Regions from separate parts of the Streptomyces sp. NPDC028289 genome, predicted to be linked through region 1. Evidence: riboswitches for the same ligand, from Rfam matches in the RefSeq annotation. Region 1 holds a riboswitch; each other region holds the start of a gene.
What was found. A riboswitch is a leader RNA that binds a small molecule or an ion and turns the genes downstream of it on or off. The one in region 1 is predicted to bind cyclic di-AMP.

Region 1 (6,901 bases):
AGGTGCAACGGACGTCCCCGGAGCGGCCGACGGGGCGGGTGCGGTTTACCCGACGGTAACGAGCCGTGCATTACCGGCGGTAGCAGTCGGTAGGTTACGGTTCAGTAATATGACGGTAGGTCAACAAAAAGCGCTGGGCGGGCTCGGCAGCGCGGAGCACGACGAGATGCTCCCCACGTTCGAGCCCGCCCAGGACACGCTGACCGGTAGGTGAGAGGGGTCAGACCGAGTTCCGCCTGGTGCGCCAGAGCAACGCGGCCCCGCCGGCCAGCAGCAGGCCGCCGAAGACGGCGGGCCACAGGTGGGCGCCGGTCTCGGCGAGACCGCCCTGGACGGCCTGGGGTTCGGTCTGGGGCTCCGTCCCGGAACCGGTGGCCGGGGTCTCCTGGCCGGCCGGGGCGGCGACCGCGGTGCCGGTCGGCGCGGCGGAGTCACCGGCGGTCGGTGCCTCGGTGTCGGGCCGCTGCGTCGGCTCGCTGATCACACCGCCGCCCGACGACTTGGTGGTCGACGTCCTCTTCGGCGACGCGGTCGCGTAGACCCTCGGCAGCCCGGTGCCGCCGGAGCCCGGAGCGGTGGCGGTGGCGGTGGCGGTCTGCGTGGCCGGGGTGCCGACCGGTGGCTCGGACGACGGCTGCTCGGTCGCCGGCTCGGACGGCTCGGCGCTCTGCGACTCGGCCGGCGGCGTGACCGGGCTCGCGGTCCCGCTCGGCTCGGACGGCTCGGATGGCGCCGCGCTCTGCGACGGCGGCTGCTCGTCGGCCCCGGCCCCGCAGGTCCGGCCGGAGTTGATGCAGTCGACCATCTTCCGCATCAGGCCCTCGTCGAAGACGTTGATGAAGTCGCCGTGGTCGGTGACCGGCTTGTGCAGCTGCTCGGGGAACGAGTCGACCGCGAACAGCGGGACCGTACGGCCGCCGTCCTGGAGGCTCGGCGCGTCCACGGCGTAGACGATGCGCTGCACCAGCTGCGGGATGGCCTGGAATCCGGCCGGGCAGCTGCCGTCGGGGGCCTCGAACGCCACGTGGGTGCGGTGGTTGGCGCTGTCGATGTTCCGGCCGTCCCAGCAGCTCTGGAACCTGAACGTGCGCACGACGTCGCTGCCCGAGGGGCAGAGCGGGTACTTGTCCTTGAGCTGCCGGTTCTCGTAACCGGTGCAGCTCCAGGAGGCGTTGGCGTTGGCCGGGCCGTTGACAAACGCCTTGGCGTCACCGGTGATGATGCGCAGCAGCCGCGGCATCTCGGTGACCTTGGAGGTCGGGTTGCCCTCGAAGGTCAGCGTGACCTCCTTCGCCGTGACGATCTGCCCGGCGTTGCCCTCGGTGCCGCCGCCCGGCTTGTCGGCGTCCCGCTCCTGCTTGCCGTTCTGCAGCCGCAGCACGGGCCAGTAGTACGTGGACTTGTCACCCTGGTCCGCGCAGCTGGTGTCGGCGTTCGCGAGGTCCTGGTCGCTGGCGAAGGCGTTGTTGGACTGGTTGCCGATGTAGTCGTGGAAGTGGTGGGCGCCGTTGGAGACCCCGGGCGCGACGATCACGTTGTCCGAGTTGAACAGTCCGTTCGCGTTGACGCCGCAGCTGGAGCTGAAGGTGCCGCTGGAGCCGCCGGGCCGCTCGGCCGGGGTGGTGACGTCGGGCTGGACGGAGGTGATGTCCGCGTAGTCGGCGGCGACCGGGCCGTTGCCGCCCTGGCCGCCGGCGCCGGTGCCCTGGCTCGGTGCGGCGCTGCCCTGGCCGCTCTGGCTCGGCGTGGCACCGCCCTGCGGTGCCGCTGACTGCCCGTCACCCTGGTTCGACGAGCGCAGGGTGCAGGCGGCGAGGTCGTCCAGGCCCTGCGGACGGTCGCCCTCGCGGCCGATGGCTTCGGCGATGCGCTGGAGCGACGCGGACCGCTGCTCCTTCAGCGGGCCGATGATCGCCTGGTCGGCGAAGGCCGGGTTCTGCTCGATCTCGGCGGCGTGCTCGGTGAGTTGCTGGTAGGCGACGGCGATCTGCTGGTCCATCCGGGCGAGTTCACCGTCGACGTCGGCCCGGGCCCCGTCCGGTACCGAGGTCAGCCGGCTGCCGACGTCGGGGCAGTAGACCGTGGGCGCGGACAGCACCTGGCCGGTGGCGACCTGCCCCTGCTGGTCCCCGCCGCCCTCGGTGGCCGAGGCATAGACGTTCACCGCCACCAGTCCTGCGCCGCCGAGCATCAGGGCGACCGCTGCGAAGGTCGCGCGCTGTGCGCCGGTCGGGCGTCTGCGCCTGTTGCGTCTCAAGGTCGTTCCCCTGTGTCGTGGGCGGCCGGGCATGGAAATCCCCCGCCCTATACGGCTCACGGCACCACCGCGTTCAACAGACCCGCGAATTCACGGTGACCTCACAGGAAGCGGGTGTCCCGGAACAGGAGGAACGCGACCGACGGCAACGCCCCGGTGACCCTGCGAATGCAATGGATGCGCGCGAAATGCCGTTCCGTACGGTCGAGTTCCGAACGCTACGACGAACATCACAAATACGTATCGGACATTAGCCACTTCAACCTTCACACGAGTGACACAAGTTGGCTAAGTTGACGGGCAAGCCGCTCGGCTCCCCCCGGCGAATCCCGTCGGGCCGCGCGGCCTCCGCCGAGTCCGGTGCCCCTCAGGGGCGGATCCGGAGCCGGGGACCCAACCGAACCACTGGGGTGAATCGGCCGCCGTCCGCGAGGACAAGGGCCGTAGGGCATGCCTTCCGGATTCCACCGCCCGAACCCGACAGCTAACCCGGTAGGCGGAGTACGGAAGGAGCACGACCCCTCAATGGCGCCCGAGAGCCGTGACGAGGTTCGACAGCGGATCGACAGCCTCTACGACCAGGCCGAGAACGCCACCGGGAACTACAACGCCACGCGTGCGTTGAGCGGGGGCTCGCGCTCACGCGGTGTCCCGCTGTTCAAGCGGCCCCGGCGCGACGACCCGGGCCTGGACAACATCGCCCGTGAGTGGTTCGAGGGAGCACGTTCGAAGCTGGGGCCGAGCGTTCCGGCCGCGCTGCCCACCGACCGGCAGCCCGCCCGCCCCGGCCCGCGCCGGCCCGTCAGCGCCATGGCCGCCGACCTGCTCGGCCAGCTGGAGGACTCCGGCCCGGCCCGGCTGGAGCTGACCGCGGGACCGTCCGCGCAGAGCGAGATCGAGGTCGTCCGTGAACTGCCGGCGCGCCCGAAGCTGGAGCTGACGGCGGGGCCCGCCGCGGCGCTGCCCGCGGGGTCTTCGGGTGCGCCGCGGGCGCTGCCCGCCGCCGGGCCGCAGCGGCCCACGCCGGGTACCTCGAAGACCAAGAACCAGCTCAAGCTCGCCAAGGCGCGCGAGGTGCTGTCCCAGCGCACCGGGCAGCGCGCGATCGCCGCCCTCGACGCGGCCCCGGCCCCCGCCGCCCAGGCCGCTCCACCGGCGCCCAGCCCCTGGCCGACGCCCGAGCGCCAGGCCCCGGCGCAGCCGTGGCAGGCTCCCGCCGCCGGCATACCGAACCAGCGCTCCGGCAGCGGCTCCTTCCGGACCGACTCCCCCGCCGCCACCCGCGCGCTCCCGGCGGTGACCGAGACGGGCGGCATCCCGATCGTGTCCCCGTCGGACACCGGGACCTTCCGCATCATGACCCCGGGGGGTGCCGACAGCGCCCCGACCCGGGCCTCGGCGGACTCGGGCGGCTTCCGCGTCATGACCCCGGGCGGCTCGGGCGGCGGAACCTACCAGAGCGCGCCCGCCATGGACGCGGGCGCCGCCCAGGCCCCGGCACCGTCCCCGGGGGACACCGGCTCCTTCCGCATCATGACGCCGGGTGCCACGGGTTCGTTCCCGATGCCGACCCCGGCCGACGCGGGCGCCTTCCCGACTGCCGACCCCATGGCGAGCACGAGCGTCCTGCCGACCGTGGACCCCATGGCGAGCACGAGCTTCTTCCCGACGGCGGCTCCCACGGACACGGGCGCGTTCCCGACCACCGCCCCCACGAACAGCGGCGCCTTCCCGACGGCGGCGCCCGCCGTTCCCGCGGCCGCTCCCGCCCCGGCCCCCGGCCCGATGGACCCCGGCGGCTTCCGGGTCATGTCGCCGAACGCGGCCGCCGCCTACCCGGACGTACCGCCGGTCACGGCCGACACCGCCTACGGCATCGGCGCGTACACCACGGCGGCCCCCGCGGCGCCCATGGCCGCCATGCCACCGGCCGCTCCCTTCGCCGCGGCCCCCGCCGCCGACATGTCCGGCGCCTACGCGGCTGGCCTGCAGCCCGCCGACGATGCCTACGCCTACGCCTACGCGGCAGGCATGCAGCCCGCCGACGGTGCCTACGCCTACGCGGCCACCATGGCCATGCCCACGGCGATGGCAGCGCCCGCCGCCGCGATGCCCACGCCGATGCCCGCGCCGATGCCCGCGCCGGCGGGGGCACCGATGGCGGCCCCCATGGCAGCACCCGCGGCGGCACCGATGGCTGCCCCCATGGCAGCGCCGATGGCGGCACCCCCGGCCCCGGCGATGGCCGCGGCGCCGATGGCCATGACCGCGGCGCCCGAGGCGATGGCGGCGCCCGCGCCGGCCATGGCGATGACCGCCGCCGCCCCGGCCCCGGTCTTCACCGCCCCGCTCCCCACCACGCCCCTGCCGACCGCACCCCCGCAGGTCCCCGCCCCGGCGCCCACCGCAGCCGCGCCCGGCGCCTACGCCGAACCCGGTGCCTTCGTCCAGCCGGGCGTCGGGGCCGAGCCGGGCAAGGCCATGAAGGCGCTGGCGTTCGCCCGGGAGCAGATCGGCCGGCCGTGTGTCTGGGGAGCCACCGGGCCGGGGGCGTACGACGCCTCCAGCCTGACCCAGGCCGCCTGGCGCGCCGCCGGTGTCACGCTGCCGCGTACCGCGCAGGAGCAGACGCTGGCCGGCACGCCGATCACGCTGGCCGCCGTCGAACCCGGTGACCTGGTCTTCTTCTTCGACGACGACAGTCACGTCGGGATCTACGCGGGCGGCGGCACGATGGTGCACGCGCCGAGCCCCGGGGCGCTCATCCGCGAGGAGTCGATCTACAACGCCGGGGAGTCGGCGATCCACCGCGTGATCCGCCCGGCCTGACCCCCCTGTGCCCCCCGGCCGTCGGGCTCAGACCCTCCGCCGCCGCGTGCGCCAGCTCTCGTGGTGGTCCAGGAGGGTCTCCTCGACGGGCCGGTAGGCAAGACCCAGTTCGTGGACGCTGCGGCCGTTGTCGACGCGGAAGCGGATGCCGAGGTGCTTGCGTATGTAGTCCTGGGTGAGGCCGAAGAGCGGGCCGAGGACCCGTACCGGGCCGTGCGGGAGCGCGGTGCGCGGCAGGCGTGGGTCCCAGGGGTGGCGGGTGCGGATGATCCGGGACATCTCGTGGAACGACGTCATCGTCTCGTTGGCCACGATGTATCGGCCCCTGGCCACCGGGTTCTCCGCCGCCGCGATGTGCGCGTCGGCCACGTCGCGGACGTCCGCGGTGGTGAAGCTGAAGTCCGGGGCCCCGTAGCAGAAGTAGCCCTTGAACAGCTCGTCGAGCAGGAAGAGGCTGCCGGACTCGGAGGCGGGGGTGAGGGAGGGGCCCAGGATCAGGCCGGGGTTGATCGAGACCATGCGCCAGCGGTCCTGGGCGGCTTCGGCGTCCCAGGCGGCGCGCTCGGCGACCGTCTTGGCGTAGTGGTAGGGGTTGTCCACCACCGTGCTGGTGGTGTTGAAGTACTTCTCCGTCAGGACCTCGCCGGCCATCCCGCGGACGTCGGCGTAGTCGCCGAAGATCGCGCCCACGGTGGAGGTGAAGACCAGGGTATCCACCTCCGGCGTGCGCTCGACGCTGCCGAGCACGTTGCGGGTGCCGAGCAACGCCGGGTCCACCACGTCCCGTTGGCCGTCCCTGATCCGCTCCGGCATCAGGAACGGCGAGGCGACGTGGAAGACGGTCGCGCAGCCATGGAAGGCCGTGTCGAAGGAGCCGTCCGTGAGCAGGTCGGCCTCGAACAGGGTGAGCCTGCCGGGGAAGGCCTCCTGAAGCTCCCACAGGGGCCGTACCTTCGCCGCGCGGGACGCGCGGCGGACGGTCGCGCGCACCCGGTACCCGCGCTCCAGCAGCCGCCGTACCAGATGGCTCCCGACGAACCCGCTGCCGCCGGTCACCGCGACGGTCGTCTCCCCGCGTGCCTGCACGCCCTCACCCCTCGCCCTCCGGCCACCGCGCCTCGGTGCGCCGCAGAGGACAGGGTGGTGCATGCGCCGGGCACCCGCCAAGCACCGGGAGGCCGCGATGACGTCCGGGACGCCATAAGCCGGACCCGACACACGTCATAAGATCGGCTTATGAGGTCATAGAGCGGACCCGCGTACTAACTTAGGACTGCCTTAGTTTAGGCTTCCCGTTCGAGATCGATTGTCCTCACTCGAAGGGAACCTGATCATGCCGCGCCCCCTGCGGGTAGCCATCGTCGGAGCCGGCCCCGCCGGGATCTACGCCGCCGACGCCCTGCTCAAGTCCGGGGTGGCCGCCGAGCCCGGCGTGTCCATCGACCTCTTCGAGCGGATGCCCGCCCCGTTCGGCCTGATCCGCTACGGCGTCGCGCCCGACCACCCGCGCATCAAGGGCATCATCACGGCCCTGCACCAGGTGCTCGACAAGCCGCAGATCCGCCTCTTCGGCAACGTGGACTACCCGACCGACATCAGCCTCGACGACCTGCGCTCCTTCTACGACGCGGTGATCTTCTCGACCGGCGCGACCGCCGACCGCGAGCTGCGGATACCCGGGATCGAGCTGGACGGCTCGTACGGCGCCGCCGACTTCGTCTCCTGGTACGACGGCCACCCGGACGTGCCCCGCACCTGGCCCCTGGAGGCGGAGAAGGTCGCGGTCCTCGGCGTCGGCAACGTGGCCCTGGACGT
Region 2 (6,901 bases), on a different contig from region 1:
CCGCCGATGTCCCGCACGGAGCGGTGCGCGGGCACCCCGTCGACCTCCTTGAGGTCGTCCGGGAAGGCTTGGTTCACGGCGTGCAGGCGGCCGGTGAAGCCGGCGTCCCGCAGGTTGCCGAGGACGCTGCGGCCGACCCCGCCGGGCGCGCGGCCGACGCCGATCACGGCCACGGACCCCGGTGCCAGCAGGCGTCGTACCGAACGGGCCTCCGCACGCTGCTCGCGGGCGCGCTGCACGGCGAGGGAGCGGTCCGTGGGCTCCAGGTCGAACTCAAGACGCACGACGCCGTCCTCGAAGCTGCGCTTCTGGGTGTAGCCGGCGTCCATGAACACCTTGATCATCTTGGTGTTGGCGGGCAGCACCTCGGCGGCGAAGCGGCGGATCCCGCGCTCGCGGGCGACGGCCGCGATGTGCTCAAGGAGGGCGGAGGCGACGCCCCGGCCCTGGTGGGCGTCCTGGACGAGGAAGGCGACCTCGGCCTCGTCGGCGGGCGCGGAGGCGGGCGTCCCGTCGGCGCCAATGCGGTCATAGCGTACGGTTGCGATGAACTCGCCGCCGATGGTGGCCGCGAGTCCCACCCTGTCCACAAAGTCGTGGTGCGTGAAGCGGTGGACGTCCTTGGCGGAGAGCCTGGGGTAGGGCGCGAAGAAGCGGTAGTACTTCGACTCGTCCGAGACCTGCTCGTAGAAGCTGACCAGGCGCTCGGCGTCATCAACGGTGATGGGCCGGATGCGCGCGGTACCCCCGTCGCGCAGCACCACGTCAGCCTCCCAGTGGGACGGGTACTCGTGCCGGTCCTGCGGGTCCGCCGGGGTCTGCATGGGCCCCAGAGTACGGCTCGCGTCCGACAACGGCGCGAGGCAGTCTGTGGAGGACGGACGTCGGACCGAGGCCGCGGTCCGACGACACACCCGGAGGGGTTCACGCGCCCTCCGGGCATGCTTCACGATATGGGAAACTGGTCTAGACAACCCTGAACACCGAAGGGCAGCATCACATGGCTGAGCGCCGCGTCAACGTCGGCTGGGCCGAGGGCCTCCACGCCCGCCCCGCTTCCATCTTCGTCCGGGCCGCCACGGCCGCAGGTATCCCGGTGACGATCGCCAAGGCCGACGGCAACCCCGTCAACGCGGCCTCCATGCTGGCTGTCCTGGGGCTGGGCGCCCAGGGTGGGGAGGAGATCGTCCTCGCCTCCGACGCCGAGGGCGCCGACGCCGCCCTCGACCGCCTGGCCAAGCTGGTCGCCGAGGGTCTCGAGGAGCTCCCCGAGACCGTCTGAGCGCCCGACGCCCGCACGGTCCGAGGCCGCGCCACTCCCTCGGGGGTGGCGCGGCCTCGCCGCGTTCCCGCCGCCCCACCCGGGCCGGCCGTCACATGCCGCAATTCCATGACAGCCGCACATGACTTCGCGACGGGGCCGCCCATGGCTTTACGACGACCCCGTCCCGGAGTTTGTGAAGACCCGGACGCCCGGCTTTACCGCGCGCACACGAAAGAAGCGCGACCGCTAATTCCTGGCGCGCGTGAATTCGGGCACGGAAAACAGCCCCCGCCGAATAACACCTCTTTGTATACGGCGCGCGTGTTAATGCCGCAGGCCCGACATGTTTACGGGGTGTTGCGAAGTCCTCACGCCGTTCGCCCGTTCGGTGGCGCCGGGAAAGCGCAGCCGGTGGGAGACCGTCGAGCGCTCGGTGTGCAGGGCCGTGATCGCCCGGGCGCGGTCGCCGTCGCCGCGCGCCACGGCGTCCACGATGGCGCCGTGCTCCGTCCAGGACTCCACGGGGTTGGCCGGCGTCTCCACGGTGTACATCCAGGCGATCTTGTGGCGGAGCTGGGTGAGCGTCGAGGTCAGGGCGTGGCTGCCGGAGGCCTGCGCAAGGGTCTCGTGGAACCAGCCGCCCAGCGAGCGCAGGTCCTCGCTGTTGCCCCGCCTGGCCCGCTCCTGCCCCAGCCTGACCAGTCCGCGCAGCACCTTGAGGTGGGCCTCGGTGCGGCGCTGGGCGGCCCGGGAGGCGCCGAGCGGCTCCAGGAGCATGCGCATCTCCAGCAGGTCGGCGGCCTCCTGCTCGGTCGGTTCGGCCACGCACGCGCCCGCGTGCCGGCGCGTCACTACGAAGCCCTCGGCCTCCAGGGTGCGCAGGGCCTCACGGACGGGGACGCGCGAGACCCCGTAACGGCGGGCCAGGAGTTCCTCGGTGAGCCGGCTGCCGCGCTCGTAGACACCCGCGACGATGTCGTCCCGGATCGCCGTGCATACCGAGTGCGCCGGAATACGCATGTCCGACCTCCGCCTTAATCCCCGTGAAACGCCGCCGAGTGGCGCCCGTTCCGTGACTCTATTGCAATGAGCCGGAATTTCCGACGGGGGGCCGGAATCCAGGGATATATTTTGGACAGCGGGGGCACGAAAACGACGAAAGCCCCGGCACTGAGGCCGGGGCTTCGGAAGATCTCACGGGTTGTCGCCGGGCTGGCAGCGTGTTGCCATGCCGGGTTCGCCTCGGTGGCCGGGTGCGGGCGCGTGGGGGTTGCTCGCGCAGTTCCCCGCGCCCCTTCAGGGGCGCTGCGCGTGACGCCCCTGAAAGGGGCGCGGGGAACTGCGCGACCGGCCACGACACACCCGCACCCCTGGCACGCACCGCAACCACGTCGGTCCCGGCGCGACGCCCGTCCCGCTCCCGTCAGACGTTCACGCCGTGCTTGCGGAGGTAGGCGACCGGGTCGACGTCGGAGCCGTACTCGGGGGTCGTGCGGGCCTCGAAGTGGAGGTGGGGGCCGGTCGTGTTGCCGGTCGCGCCGGACAGACCTATCTGCTGGCCCGGGGTGACCTTCTGGCCCACCGAGACGCCGATGGACGACAGGTGGCCGTACTGGGTGTACATGCCGTCGGCCATCTTGATGACGATCTCGTTGCCGTACGCCCCGCCCCAGCCCGTGGAGACGACCGTGCCGGTGCCGACGGCGTGCACGACCGTACCGCTCGCGGCGTGGAAGTCGATGCCGGTGTGGGCGCCCGAGGACCACAGGGAGCCGCCGGTCTTGTAGCCGGTGGAGACGTAGGAGTCGCTGATCGGCGCGACGAAGGTGTTGAGGCGCTTGCGCTCGGCCTCGCGGGCGGCGCGTACCTTGGCCGCGCGCTCCTTTGCGGCCTGCTCCGCGGCCTTCTTGCGGGCGGCCTCCTCGGCCGCCTTGCGCTCGGCGACCGCCTTCTGGGCGGCGGCCTGGGCGTCGATCTGCTCGGCGACGGAGTCACTGATCGTGATGACCGGGGTGAGGCCGGTCTGCTCGACGGAGTTCTCGGCGGCGAGCGCCGGAGCGGCGGAGACGGTGCCGATGACACCCGTGGTGGTGAGGGCCGCGATACCGGCGGCCTGCGCGGTGGTGCGCTTCACCCGGCCGGGACGACGGTGCTTCCCGGAGGCGCACATGAACGCCATGTAGAGGCTGGTCCTTTCCTTCCCTCTCGCCTACCGGGTTAGCTGACGGGTTCGGAGCAGGAAGGTCTCCTACGGGCCCCCTCGCGACACGCGCGGGCGCCCGATTCACCCCAGGGACTGCGTGGGTCCCCGGCTCCCCTGGCTCGCGCCGTACGGGGACTCGGCGATGGCTGTCCGGTGCCGCGGACGCGGCGCGATGCCTGACGGACAGCCCGGAAGAACCTACGAGGGCCCGCCTTCAATGCTCAAACGGAACCCTGTTTTTGTCGCGCATCCCACAGGGCAGACAGGCAACCTCCACCCCAATTCGGACATTCCAGAGCCCTGGTGACCGGGTGGTCACCAGGGCTCCGCACACGCGCGTGCCGCTACTCGGCGGCGACGACCGTGACTTCGCCGATCCCGAGCGCCTCGACGGGCTCCTTGATCTGTGCCGCGTCCCCGACGAGGACGGTCACCAGGCGGTCCACCGGGAAGGCGTTCACGACCGCCGCGGTGGCCTCCACGGTGCCCGTGTTGGCGAGTTGCCGGTACAGCGTGGCCTGGAAGTCGTCGGGCAGGTGCTGCTCGACCTGGTCGGCCAGGGTGCCGGCGACGGCCGCCGCCGTCTCGTACTTGAGCGGAGCCACCCCGACGAGGTTCTGCACGGCCACGTCGCGCTCGGCGTCCGTGAGGCCCTCGGCGGCGAGCGTGCGCAGCACCGTCCACAGGTCCAGCAGGGCCGGGCCGGTGTTCGGGGTGTCCACCGAGCCGCTGATGGCCAGCATGGACGCGCCGGTGCCGTCGGGAGCGGACCGCAGGACCTGCCCGAAGGAACGGACGCCGTAGGTGTAGCCCTTCTCCTCGCGCAGGACGCGGTCCAGGCGGGAGGTGAGGGTGCCGCCCAGGCAGTAGGTGCCGAGCACCTGGGCGGGCCAGACGCGGTCGTGCCGGTCGGAGCCGACGCGGCCGATGAGGAGCTGGGTCTGGACGGCGCCGGGGCGGTCCACGATCACGACCCGGCCGGTGTCGTCGGCGGTCACCGGCGGGACCGGGCGGGGCTGCGCGGTGGAGCCGCGCCAGGCGCCCAGGGTCTCGCCGAGCAGCTCGTCCAGGTCGATGCCGGTCAGGTCGCCGACGACGACCGCGGTGGCCGTGGCGGGCCGGACGTGCCGGTCGTAGAACGCGCGGACGGCGGCCGCGTCGATCTTCTCGACGGTGTCCTCGGTGCCCTGGCGGGGACGGGACATCCGCGCGGTCGACGGGAACAGCTCCTTGTAGAGCTCCTTGGCGGCCCGGCGGCTGGGGTTGGCCAGCTCGTGCGGGATCTCGTCGAGGCGGTTGCGGACCAGCCGCTCGACCTCGCTCTCGGCGAAGGCGGGCGCCCTCAGGGCGTCGGAGAGCAGCCCGAGGCCCTTGGCCAGCCGGGAGGCGGGGACCTCCAGGCTGACGCGGACGCCGGGGTGGTCGGCGTGCGCGTCGAGGGTGGCACCGGCCCGCTCCAGCTCGGCGGCGTACTCCTCGGCCGCGTGCTTGTCGGTGCCCTCGGAGAAGGCGCGCGCCATGATCGTGGCGACGCCGTCCAGGCCGGCCGGCTCGGCGTCCAGGGGCGCGTCCAGGAGCACCTCGACGGCGACGACCTGCTGGCCGGGGCGGTGGCAGCGCAGCACGGTCAGGCCGTTGTCCAGGGTGGCGCGCTCGGGGGCCGGGAACGCCCAGGGCCTGGCCTCGCCCGGCTGCGGCTGGGGGTGGAAGTCCATGGTGGCGAGCTCGGTCACTTGGCCGTCTCCTCGTTCTCGTTGCCGGCCTCTACGGTCGCTTCCTGCTCCGGGTCCTCGCCGCGCCCCGCCTCCTGGGTGTGCTCCGCGGACTCCGCGGACAGCGGCTCGTAGACGAGCACCGCGCGGTTGTCGGGGCGCAGGCGGGCCTTGGCGACCTCCTGGACCTCCTCCGGGGTGACCGTCAGGACGCGCTGGACGGCGGTCAGGGCGAGCTGCGGGTCGCCGAACAGGACGGCGAAGCGGCACAGTTCGTCGGCGCGGCCCGCGACGGTGCCGAGCCGGTCCAGCCACTCGCGCTCCAACTGGGCCTGGGCGCGCTCCATCTCCTCGGGCGTCGGGCCCTCCTCGGCGAACCGGGCGAGCTCCTCGTCGATGGCGGCCTCGATGACCGGCACCTCGACGTCACCGGAGGTCTTCACGTCCAGCCAGCCCAGCGAGGGCGCCCCGGCGAGCCGGAGCAGGCCGAAGCCGGCCGCGACCGCCGTACGGTCGCGCCGTACCAGGCGGTTGTAGAGGCGGGAGGACTCGCCGCCGCCGAGGACGGTGAGGGCCAGGTCGGCCGCGTCGCTCACGCGCGTGCCGTCCTCCGGGAGCCGGTAGGCGGCCATCAGCGCCCGCGCGGGGACCTCCTCCACGACGACCTCGCGCAGCTGCTCGCCGATGATGTCGGGCAGCGAGCCGTCGCGCGGGGTGGGCTTGCCGTCGTGCGCCGGGATGGAGCCGAAGTACTTCTCGATCCACGCGAGGGTCTGCTCCGGGTCGATGTCGCCGACGACGGAGAGCACCGCGTTGTTGGGCGCGTAGTAGGTGCGGAAGAACGCGCGCGCGTCCTCCAGGGTGGCCGCGTCCAGGTCCGCCATCGAGCCGATCGGCGTGTGGTGGTAGGGGTGGCCCTCCGGGTAGGCGAGCGCGGTCAGCTTCTCGAAGGCCGTGCCGTAGGGCACGTTGTCGTAGCGCTGGCGGCGCTCGTTCTTGACGACGTCGCGCTGGTTCTCCATGGACTCGTCGTCGAGGGCGGCGAGCAGCGAGCCCATGCGGTCGGCCTCCAGCCAGAGCGCGAGCTCCAGCTGGTGGGCCGGCATGGTCTCGAAGTAGTTGGTGCGCTCGAAGCTCGTGGTGCCGTTGAGCGAGCCGCCGGCGCCCTGCACGAGCTCGAAGTGGCCGTTGCCCTTCACCTGGGCGGAGCCCTGGAACATCAGGTGCTCGAAAAGGTGAGCCAGGCCGGTACGCCCCTTGACTTCGTGCCGGGAACCGACGTCGTACCAGAGGCAGACCGCCGCGACCGGGGTCAGGTGGTCCTCGGAGAGCACCACGCGCAGACCGTTGGCCAAGCGGTGCTCGGTCGCTGCCAGGCCCCCGGAGCCTGTCTCGGCCGTGGTCGTGTGACCCATGGGCATGTACGTCCCTTCGCTCGCGGAAGCGGTCCCGAACCGCGGTTTTTCTGCCGGTCCTGCCACTGTATGCAAGCGTGCGGGGACCGGGCGAAGTTCCCGCACGACGTACGCCCACAGCGGATCGCGCGGACGGATCGCGTAGCCTGCGTCCGACCCGCCTTCGAAAATGTCCGGGCCGCGCTCCGGGCGGCCTCCGGGCACCGGGGCGGGCCGCGGAGACCGGGTCCTGGCCCGGGTTGTCAGTGCCGCGGTCCACAATGGTCCGCGTCAGATCCCGTTCACGCATGAGCAAGGAGCCGGCAGC
Region 3 (6,901 bases), on a different contig from region 1:
GTGCGCCTGCTTGGCGGCACCGGGGTCGATCACGACGAACCCGGTCTCCCCCGGCATCACGTAGTGCAGCCGCTCGCGGATCTGCTGCTCGGCGTACGCGTCGTCCTGCCACCGCGCCTTGAGGTCCCGCAGCTGCTCGACCCGCTGCCGGGCCTGCTCCTGCTGCCGTTCGAGGTCGGAGATCTCGGCGCGCTGGGAGACGTACTGCCGCATCGGATAGGCGAGCGCGACGACCATCGTGCACAGCACGATCGCGAGCAGCGCGGCGCGGCCGGTGAGCCGGGAGCGCCGGGCCTGGCGCCTGGTCTGGGAACGGTAGACCCGGGCAGCCGTCTGCTCGCCGAGCAGCTTGAGCCTGGTCGCGGTGGAGAACCGGTCCCGGTCCTTCACGGCCATGTCCCCGCCTCCCTGGTCGCCCTGATACGTGCGTACGTCCCCGGACACGGTACGGGACCGGGTACGGGGACGTACGTACGACTGGCTAAGCCTTACCCTCTAGCGGGCTCAGCCCTTGAAGCGGGGGAACGCGCTGCGGCCCGCGTACACCGCCGCGTCGTCGAGGATCTCCTCGATGCGCAGCAGCTGGTTGTACTTGGCGACGCGCTCGGAGCGGGCCGGGGCGCCGGTCTTGATCTGGCCGCAGTTGGTGGCGACGGCGAGGTCGGCGATGGTGACGTCCTCGGTCTCGCCGGAGCGGTGCGACATCATGCACTTGAAGCCGTTGCGCTGGGCGAGCTCGACGGCGTCCAGGGTCTCGGTGAGCGAACCGATCTGGTTCACCTTCACCAGCAGGGCGTTGGCGGTGCCCTCCTCGATGCCGCGGGCCAGGCGCTCCGGGTTGGTGACGAACAGGTCGTCGCCGACGATCTGCACCTTGTCGCCGAGCTTGTCGGTGAGGACCTTCCAGCCCGCCCAGTCGTCCTCGAACAGCGGGTCCTCGATGGAGACCAGCGGGTAGGAGGCGACGAGCTCCTCGTAGTACTCGGTCATCTCGGCGGCCGAGCGGGACTTGCCCTCGAACTCGTACTTGCCGTCCTTGTAGAACTCGGACGCGGCGACGTCGAGCGCGAGCGCGATCTGCTCGCCGGGGACGTAACCGGCCTGCTTGATGGCCTCCAGGATGAGGTCGAGCGCGGCGCGGTTCGACTCCAGGTTCGGGGCGAAGCCGCCCTCGTCGCCGAGGCCGGTGGCCAGACCCTTGCCCTTCAGGACCTTCTTCAGGGTGTGGTAGACCTCGGCACCCCAGCGCAGCGCCTCGGAGAAGGACTCCGCGCCGATCGGGGCGATCATGAACTCCTGGATGTCGACGTTGGAGTCCGCGTGCGAGCCGCCGTTGAGGATGTTCATCATCGGGACGGGCAGCAGGTGCGCGTTCGGGCCACCGAGGTAGCGGAACAGCGGCAGGTCGGACGCCTCGGAGGCGGCGTGCGCGACGGCGAGGGAGACACCGAGGATGGCGTTGGCGCCGAGCGAGCCCTTGTTGTCGGTGGCGTCCAGGTCGAACATGGCCTGGTCGATCAGGCGCTGCTCGGTGGCGTCGTAGCCGACGAGCTCCGGGCCGATCTGCTCGATGACGGCGAGGACGGCCTTCTCGACGCCCTTGCCCTGGTAGCGGTTGGGGTCGCCGTCACGGAGCTCGATGGCCTCGAAGGCACCGGTGGAGGCGCCGGACGGAACGGCGGCACGACCCGTGCTGCCGTCGTCGAGGCCGACCTCGACCTCGACCGTGGGGTTGCCTCGGGAGTCCAGGATTTCCCGGGCTACGACGACGTCGATGGACGGCACGAGCATCTCCTTCTTGGGATGTGACGCTGGTTGTGCGGGGCGCACGTGGGCCTCGTCGGCCCTTGCTCAGCCTTGCGACTAGAGCCTAACCGTCCGAGGGCCGTCGGCCGGCACGACCGACCGGCCCGTGGACACACAGACGGTACTCATTGTTCATGCGCGGAACAAAGGGGGTCCCGATGAAGAACGGAAGAAGAGCGGGCCAAGAAGCGCGCCGGGAAGGGGCGGCAAAGAGAAACCCCGCCCCGGTGCGTACGGGGGAAAACGCACCGGAGCGGGGGCCTGTGGGGGACGGGGGGTGACCCTCACGTGGTCTCCACTATGGGGACCACGGCTGTGTGGGAGCTGTGGTTCAGCTGGGCGCCGCTCAATACTTTCGGCGGCCGCGCCGCGCGCTGCGTCAGGTGCCCTACTTCAGGTGCAGCTGCTGGCCCGGGTAGATGAAGTCGGCGTCGTCGACGATGTCCTTGTTCAGCTTGAACAGCGCCTGCCAGCCGCCCTTGACCTTGTGCTTCTCGGCGATCGAGCTGAGGGTGTCGCCCTTGACGACCTTGTACTCGCCGTCGCCCTTCTTGACCTTCTTGCCGGTCGGGGTGGTGACGGTCTTCTTGGCGGCCGGGCGCTCGGCGGAGCGGGAGGCGGCCTGGGTGTCGGTCGAGCGGGTGCTGGTGCTGCTGCTCGACGAGCTGGAGCCGGAGGAGCTGCTGGAGCTGCCGCCGGTGTAGGTGGCGCTGGACAGGCCCGTGCCGCAGACCGGCCAGGCCCCCTTGCCCTGGGCGGCGAGGACCTTCTCGGCGATCTGGATCTGCTGCGCCTTGGTGGCCTGGTTGGCCTGCGCGGCGTACTGCGTGCCGCCGTACGCGGCCCAGGTGGAGGCGGAGAACTGCAGACCACCGTAGTAGCCGTTGCCGGTGTTGATGGCCCAGTTGCCGCCGGACTCGCACTGGGCGACGGCGTCCCACTCGGAGGCGGTGGCGGCGGAGGCGCTGCCGGCCGCCATCAGCGGGGCGGCGACGGCGACGCCGGTGACACCGGCGACAGCGATGGCGCGGACGGCCTTGGACGGACGACGGTGCTTGCCCTTGCCGGAGAACAGCATGGATCGATCCCCTCACCGACGCCTGCGAGGTGAGCTGTCGGGTTCGGGCCGGTTGAGTTGCCCGGCCGCACACCGTGTGTCGGTGCGCGGCTTCACCCCGAGCCGGATCGGCAGCCTCAACTACCGGCCCCGGCACTTACCTTGGGTCCCCCGCTCCTGCCTACGGCGCATGACGCGACGACTGTTCCCGGGCGGCCGCTGGCAGGACTCGGCGTTGCGACGGCCGGGGCTCGTGGTGACGAGCGGCCTTGACCGTAAACAGGCCATCAGGTGAATTTCAAAGATGATCAGGGCTTCTGAGACTCATCCCACACTTTCACCAAAACGGACATTCAACTCGAAGCGGGACGTCAACTCCCGCTACTTTTCGTCCGATTCGCTGCCGAGTTTCAGGGTCTGACCGGGGGTGATGGCGTTCGGGTCGGTGCCGATGTCGGCCTTGTTCGCGGCGTAGAGCGCACGCCATCCACCGTCGAGGTCAAGGGAGTCGGCGATGGAGGCAAGGGTGTCGCCGTCGCGGACGGTGTAGGTGCCGGCATCGCGGGAGGCGTGGCGGCCGGAGGAGGTGACACTCTGACCGTTTGTCACGCTTTCGTCCGCCGAGCCGCCGCGGTGCTTGCCGCCGCTGCTGACGGCTCCCGTGTCGACCAGGCTCCAAGAGCCGCCGGTCTGCCATGAATTGTCCGAGTCGTCGATCCCGGAGGTGACGGGACTCTCGCTCGCCTTCGAGGCGCCGGAGCCTGCGTCGGAGTCGGAGGATTCCGACTTGTCCGTCTTGTTGGACTTGCTGGAACTGTCCCCCTTGGAGCCGTCGTCGGCACTCGCACTCGGAGAGGGGGCGGCGGAGTCGTTCCCGGAGTCCGTGGCGCCCGAAGACGAGTCGGAGCCGGAAGAGGAGGACGAGTCCGACAGTCCGGAGGACGAGTCAGACGAGTCGGAGGAACCGGATGAATCGCCCGAGTCGCCGAGTCCCGTGTCGACGTTCACCGAGGCGTCGTCGGACGAGAGGCCGGCGAGCAGGGCGCAGGTCCGCCAGGGCTTGGTGCCCTGGTCGGCGAGTATCTTCTCGGCGACCGCGATCTGCTGCGAACGGCTCGCCTGGTCCGGCGTGCCGGCGTACTCCAGCCCCCCGTACTTGCTCCAGTCGTCCAGGGACATCTGGAGGCCGCCGTAGTAGCCCGTGCCGTTGTCGGCGCTCCAGGAGCCGCCGCTCTCGCACTCGGCCACCTGGTCCCAGGTCGAGCCGTCGGCCGCGCTGGCGTTCACCGCGCCTAGGAGCGGGATGGCGATGGCGGAGCCGGTCACCCCGGCCGCGACGAGGAGTGCCGGAGCCTGGCGGGGGCGACGGTGACGACCGTTCCCGGAGAGCATGCGGAAACCTTTCGAGCGACAGCGGTGACCGGCGCGACGGTTCCCGCAGGGGCGCCGCGCTGATGGGTGAACGTATCGGCAGACGATCACTTGTCACAAGTTAATGCCGCGTAGATCACGTGAAGATCACAGACTTGAACGTCGGTCACCTTTTACCCCCACGGGCCGGTACAAGCCTCGGCGAGGGCCTGCGGGGGGCTTCAGCGACCGGCCGGCGTGAACTCCACGGGCAGGGTGCGCAGTCCGCGCATGATGAGCCCGCCGCGCCACCGCAACTCGCTCTCGTCCACCGCGAGTCGCAGGTCGGGGAGGCGGGTGAGGAGGCCGGCGAGCGCGGTCTGCCCCTCCAGGCGGGCGAGCGGGGCCCCGAGGCAGTAGTGGATGCCGTGGCCGTAGCCGAGGTGCTGGTTGTCCCGCCGGGCGAGGTCGAGGGTGTCCGGCTCGGCGAACCGATCCGGGTCCCGGTCGGCCGCGGCCAGGACGACCAGGACCGGGTCGCCGGGCGCGATGCGCTGCCCGCCGATGTCGACCGGCTCGGTGGCGAACCGCCAGGTGGCCAGCTCCACCGGCCCGTCGTAGCGCAGCAGTTCCTCGACGCCGGTCTCCAACAGCCCGCGCTCACCGGCGGCCAGGGACTCCTGCAGACGTGTCCGCTGCCCGGGGTGGGTGAGCAGCGCGTACGTCCCGTTGCCGATCAGGTTGACGGTGGTCTCGAAACCCGCGAACAACAGGATGAAGGCCATGGCCGCGGCCTCGTTCTCGGTGAGGTGCTCGCCGTGGTCCGAGGCCCGGATGAGCCCGGAGATGAGGTCCTCGCCGGGACCGGCCTCGGCGGGCAGCGCCTCCCGCTTCCGGTGGATCAGCTCGGCCAGGTACCCGCGCATCTTCTTCACCGACCGCGCGACCCCGCCCCGCGGCCCGCCCCCGTGCCGGATCATCATCCCCGCCCAGTCCCGGAAGTCGTCCTGGTCCTCGGGCGGGACGCCGAGCAGGTCGCAGATGGCGTAGATGGGGAGCGGGAAGGCGAACTCGTGGATGAGGTCGGCCTCGCCCCGCTCCGCGAACCCGTCGATGAGCCGGTCGGTCAGCTCCCGGACCCGCGGCGCGAACTCGGCCACCCGGCGCGGGGTGAACGCCTTGCTCACCAGCCGCCGCAGCCGGGTGTGGTCCGGCGGGTCGATGTTGAGCAGGTGCGTCATCAACTCGGCCTTGCGCTCCCCGGGGATGCCGGTCTTCCCCTTGGCGTGCGCGGGCTCGTCGTGATGCGCCGGGTTCTTGGACAGACGGGGGTCGGCGAGGGCCTGCTTGGCGTCCCCGTACCGCGTGACCAGCCAGGCCTCCACCCCGCTGGGCAGCCGGGTCCGCCGCACGGGCTCGTGCTCCCGCAGCCAGGCGTAGGCGGGGTAGGGGTCCGCGGCGAACTCCCAGGTGAAGAGGTCGGGGGCGACCGGGGTCACTTCTCCACTCCCTCCGTCGCCCGCACCGCGTCCCGGTAGGCCCGGGCCGCCGCACGCAGGGCCGCCTCCGGGTCGGTGCCGTCGGCCTCCGCGCGGGCCGCCAGGGCGAGCAGCTCGTACCCGATGCCCGGAGCCTGCGGCAGCGGCACCTCGAGGCCGGCCGTCCGCACCCGGGAGGCCAGCTTCGCCGCCAGGGCGAGACCCGGCTGGGCGAGGGGTATCCCGTCCGTCACGGACGCGCGCCGCTTCTCCACCGCCTTCGTGCGCAGCCAGTGCTCCTTGACCTCCTCCGGCGTCGACGCGGTCTCGTCGCCGAAGACGTGCGGGTGGCGGTGGATGAGCTTGGCGACGATGCCTCCCGCGACGTCGTCGATCGAGAAGGGGGCGTCCGGGTCCTCCTCCGCGATCCGCGCGTGGAAGACGACCTGGAGGAGCACGTCGCCCAGTTCCTCCCGCAGTTCGTCGCGGTCGCCCTCCTCGATCGCCTCGACGAGTTCGTACGCCTCCTCGATGCCGTACTTCGCGAGGCCCTGGTGGGTCTGCCGGGACGACCAGGGGCACTCCTCGCGGATCCGGTCCATGACCTGGACGAGGTCGAGGAGGCGGGCGCCGGGCAGGTCGTAGGAGGCGGGGAGGAGCTCCAGCTCGGGCATCCGGACGCGGCCGGAGCCGGCCAGGCGGGCCAGGCCGTCGGTGAGGGCGGGTTCGCCCTCACCCGTCGCGACGACCACCACGGTCCGGCCGCCGGCGCAGGCGTCGACCAGCTCCTCGGCGGTGGGGGCGGCCTCGTCCACGGCGGTCCCGGCCTCCCGCAGATACGGCAGCTGCGGATGCGCGCCGTCCGCGCACAGCACGCGGTCCGCCGCGCGCAGCGCCTGCCAGGCGGGCCAGGACAGCAGGCCGGGGGCGACCCGGTGGCTGGTGGTGAGCAGGACGATCCGGCCGGGGTCGGCGGCCGCAGGCGTGGCGGAGGGGTCCGGGGTGGGTTCGGGCCTGGTGGTGTTCACGCTCCGAACGTAACGCACCGCCGCCGCCCACCTCGCAGTTTGTCCACAGGGTGAGGGCGATCAAGTGATCGTATGACCGCAATGGAGATGGCCACCCCGGCGGCCCGCCCTACGCGGACACCTGCGTCCCGGCCGAGGTGACCTCCCGTACCCACGGCGTCTTGGCGTCCACCCGGCTGCTC

Region 2: it holds a riboswitch for cyclic di-AMP, as region 1 does, so the genes downstream of both, ACZ4UV_RS42295 (M23 family metallopeptidase) here and ACZ4UV_RS30445 (C40 family peptidase) in region 1, are expected to answer to the same signal.
Region 3: it holds a riboswitch for cyclic di-AMP, as region 1 does, so the genes downstream of both, ACZ4UV_RS36165 (transglycosylase family protein) here and ACZ4UV_RS30445 (C40 family peptidase) in region 1, are expected to answer to the same signal.

The regions. Positions count from the first base shown of each region.
Region 1 is NZ_JBVHTI010000006.1:269,493-276,393, reverse strand. Features, by position in the region: gene ACZ4UV_RS30450 (DUF1996 domain-containing protein) at 221-2,191, opposite strand; cyclic di-AMP (ydaO/yuaA leader) riboswitch at 2,597-2,772, shown strand; gene ACZ4UV_RS30445 (C40 family peptidase) at 2,783-5,086, shown strand; gene ACZ4UV_RS30440 (NAD-dependent epimerase/dehydratase family protein) at 5,114-6,172, opposite strand; gene ACZ4UV_RS30435 (FAD-dependent oxidoreductase) at 6,420-6,901, shown strand, end outside.
Region 2 is NZ_JBVHTI010000009.1:558,530-565,430, forward strand. Features, by position in the region: gene ACZ4UV_RS42280 (bifunctional acetate--CoA ligase family protein/GNAT family N-acetyltransferase) at 1-824, opposite strand, end outside; gene ACZ4UV_RS42285 (HPr family phosphocarrier protein) at 1,001-1,282, shown strand; gene ACZ4UV_RS42290 (GntR family transcriptional regulator) at 1,589-2,284, opposite strand; gene ACZ4UV_RS42295 (M23 family metallopeptidase) at 2,688-3,443, opposite strand; cyclic di-AMP (ydaO/yuaA leader) riboswitch at 3,456-3,619, opposite strand; gene ACZ4UV_RS42300 (M16 family metallopeptidase) at 3,812-5,200, opposite strand; gene ACZ4UV_RS42305 (M16 family metallopeptidase) at 5,197-6,600, opposite strand.
Region 3 is NZ_JBVHTI010000007.1:647,725-654,625, reverse strand. Features, by position in the region: gene ACZ4UV_RS36175 (FtsB family cell division protein) at 1-396, opposite strand, end outside; gene eno (phosphopyruvate hydratase) at 505-1,791, opposite strand; gene ACZ4UV_RS36165 (transglycosylase family protein) at 2,195-2,884, opposite strand; cyclic di-AMP (ydaO/yuaA leader) riboswitch at 2,889-3,062, opposite strand; gene ACZ4UV_RS36160 (transglycosylase family protein) at 3,245-4,255, opposite strand; gene ACZ4UV_RS36155 (cytochrome P450 family protein) at 4,456-5,712, opposite strand; gene ACZ4UV_RS36150 (nucleoside triphosphate pyrophosphohydrolase) at 5,709-6,719, opposite strand; gene ACZ4UV_RS36145 (SurA N-terminal domain-containing protein) at 6,829-6,901, opposite strand, start outside.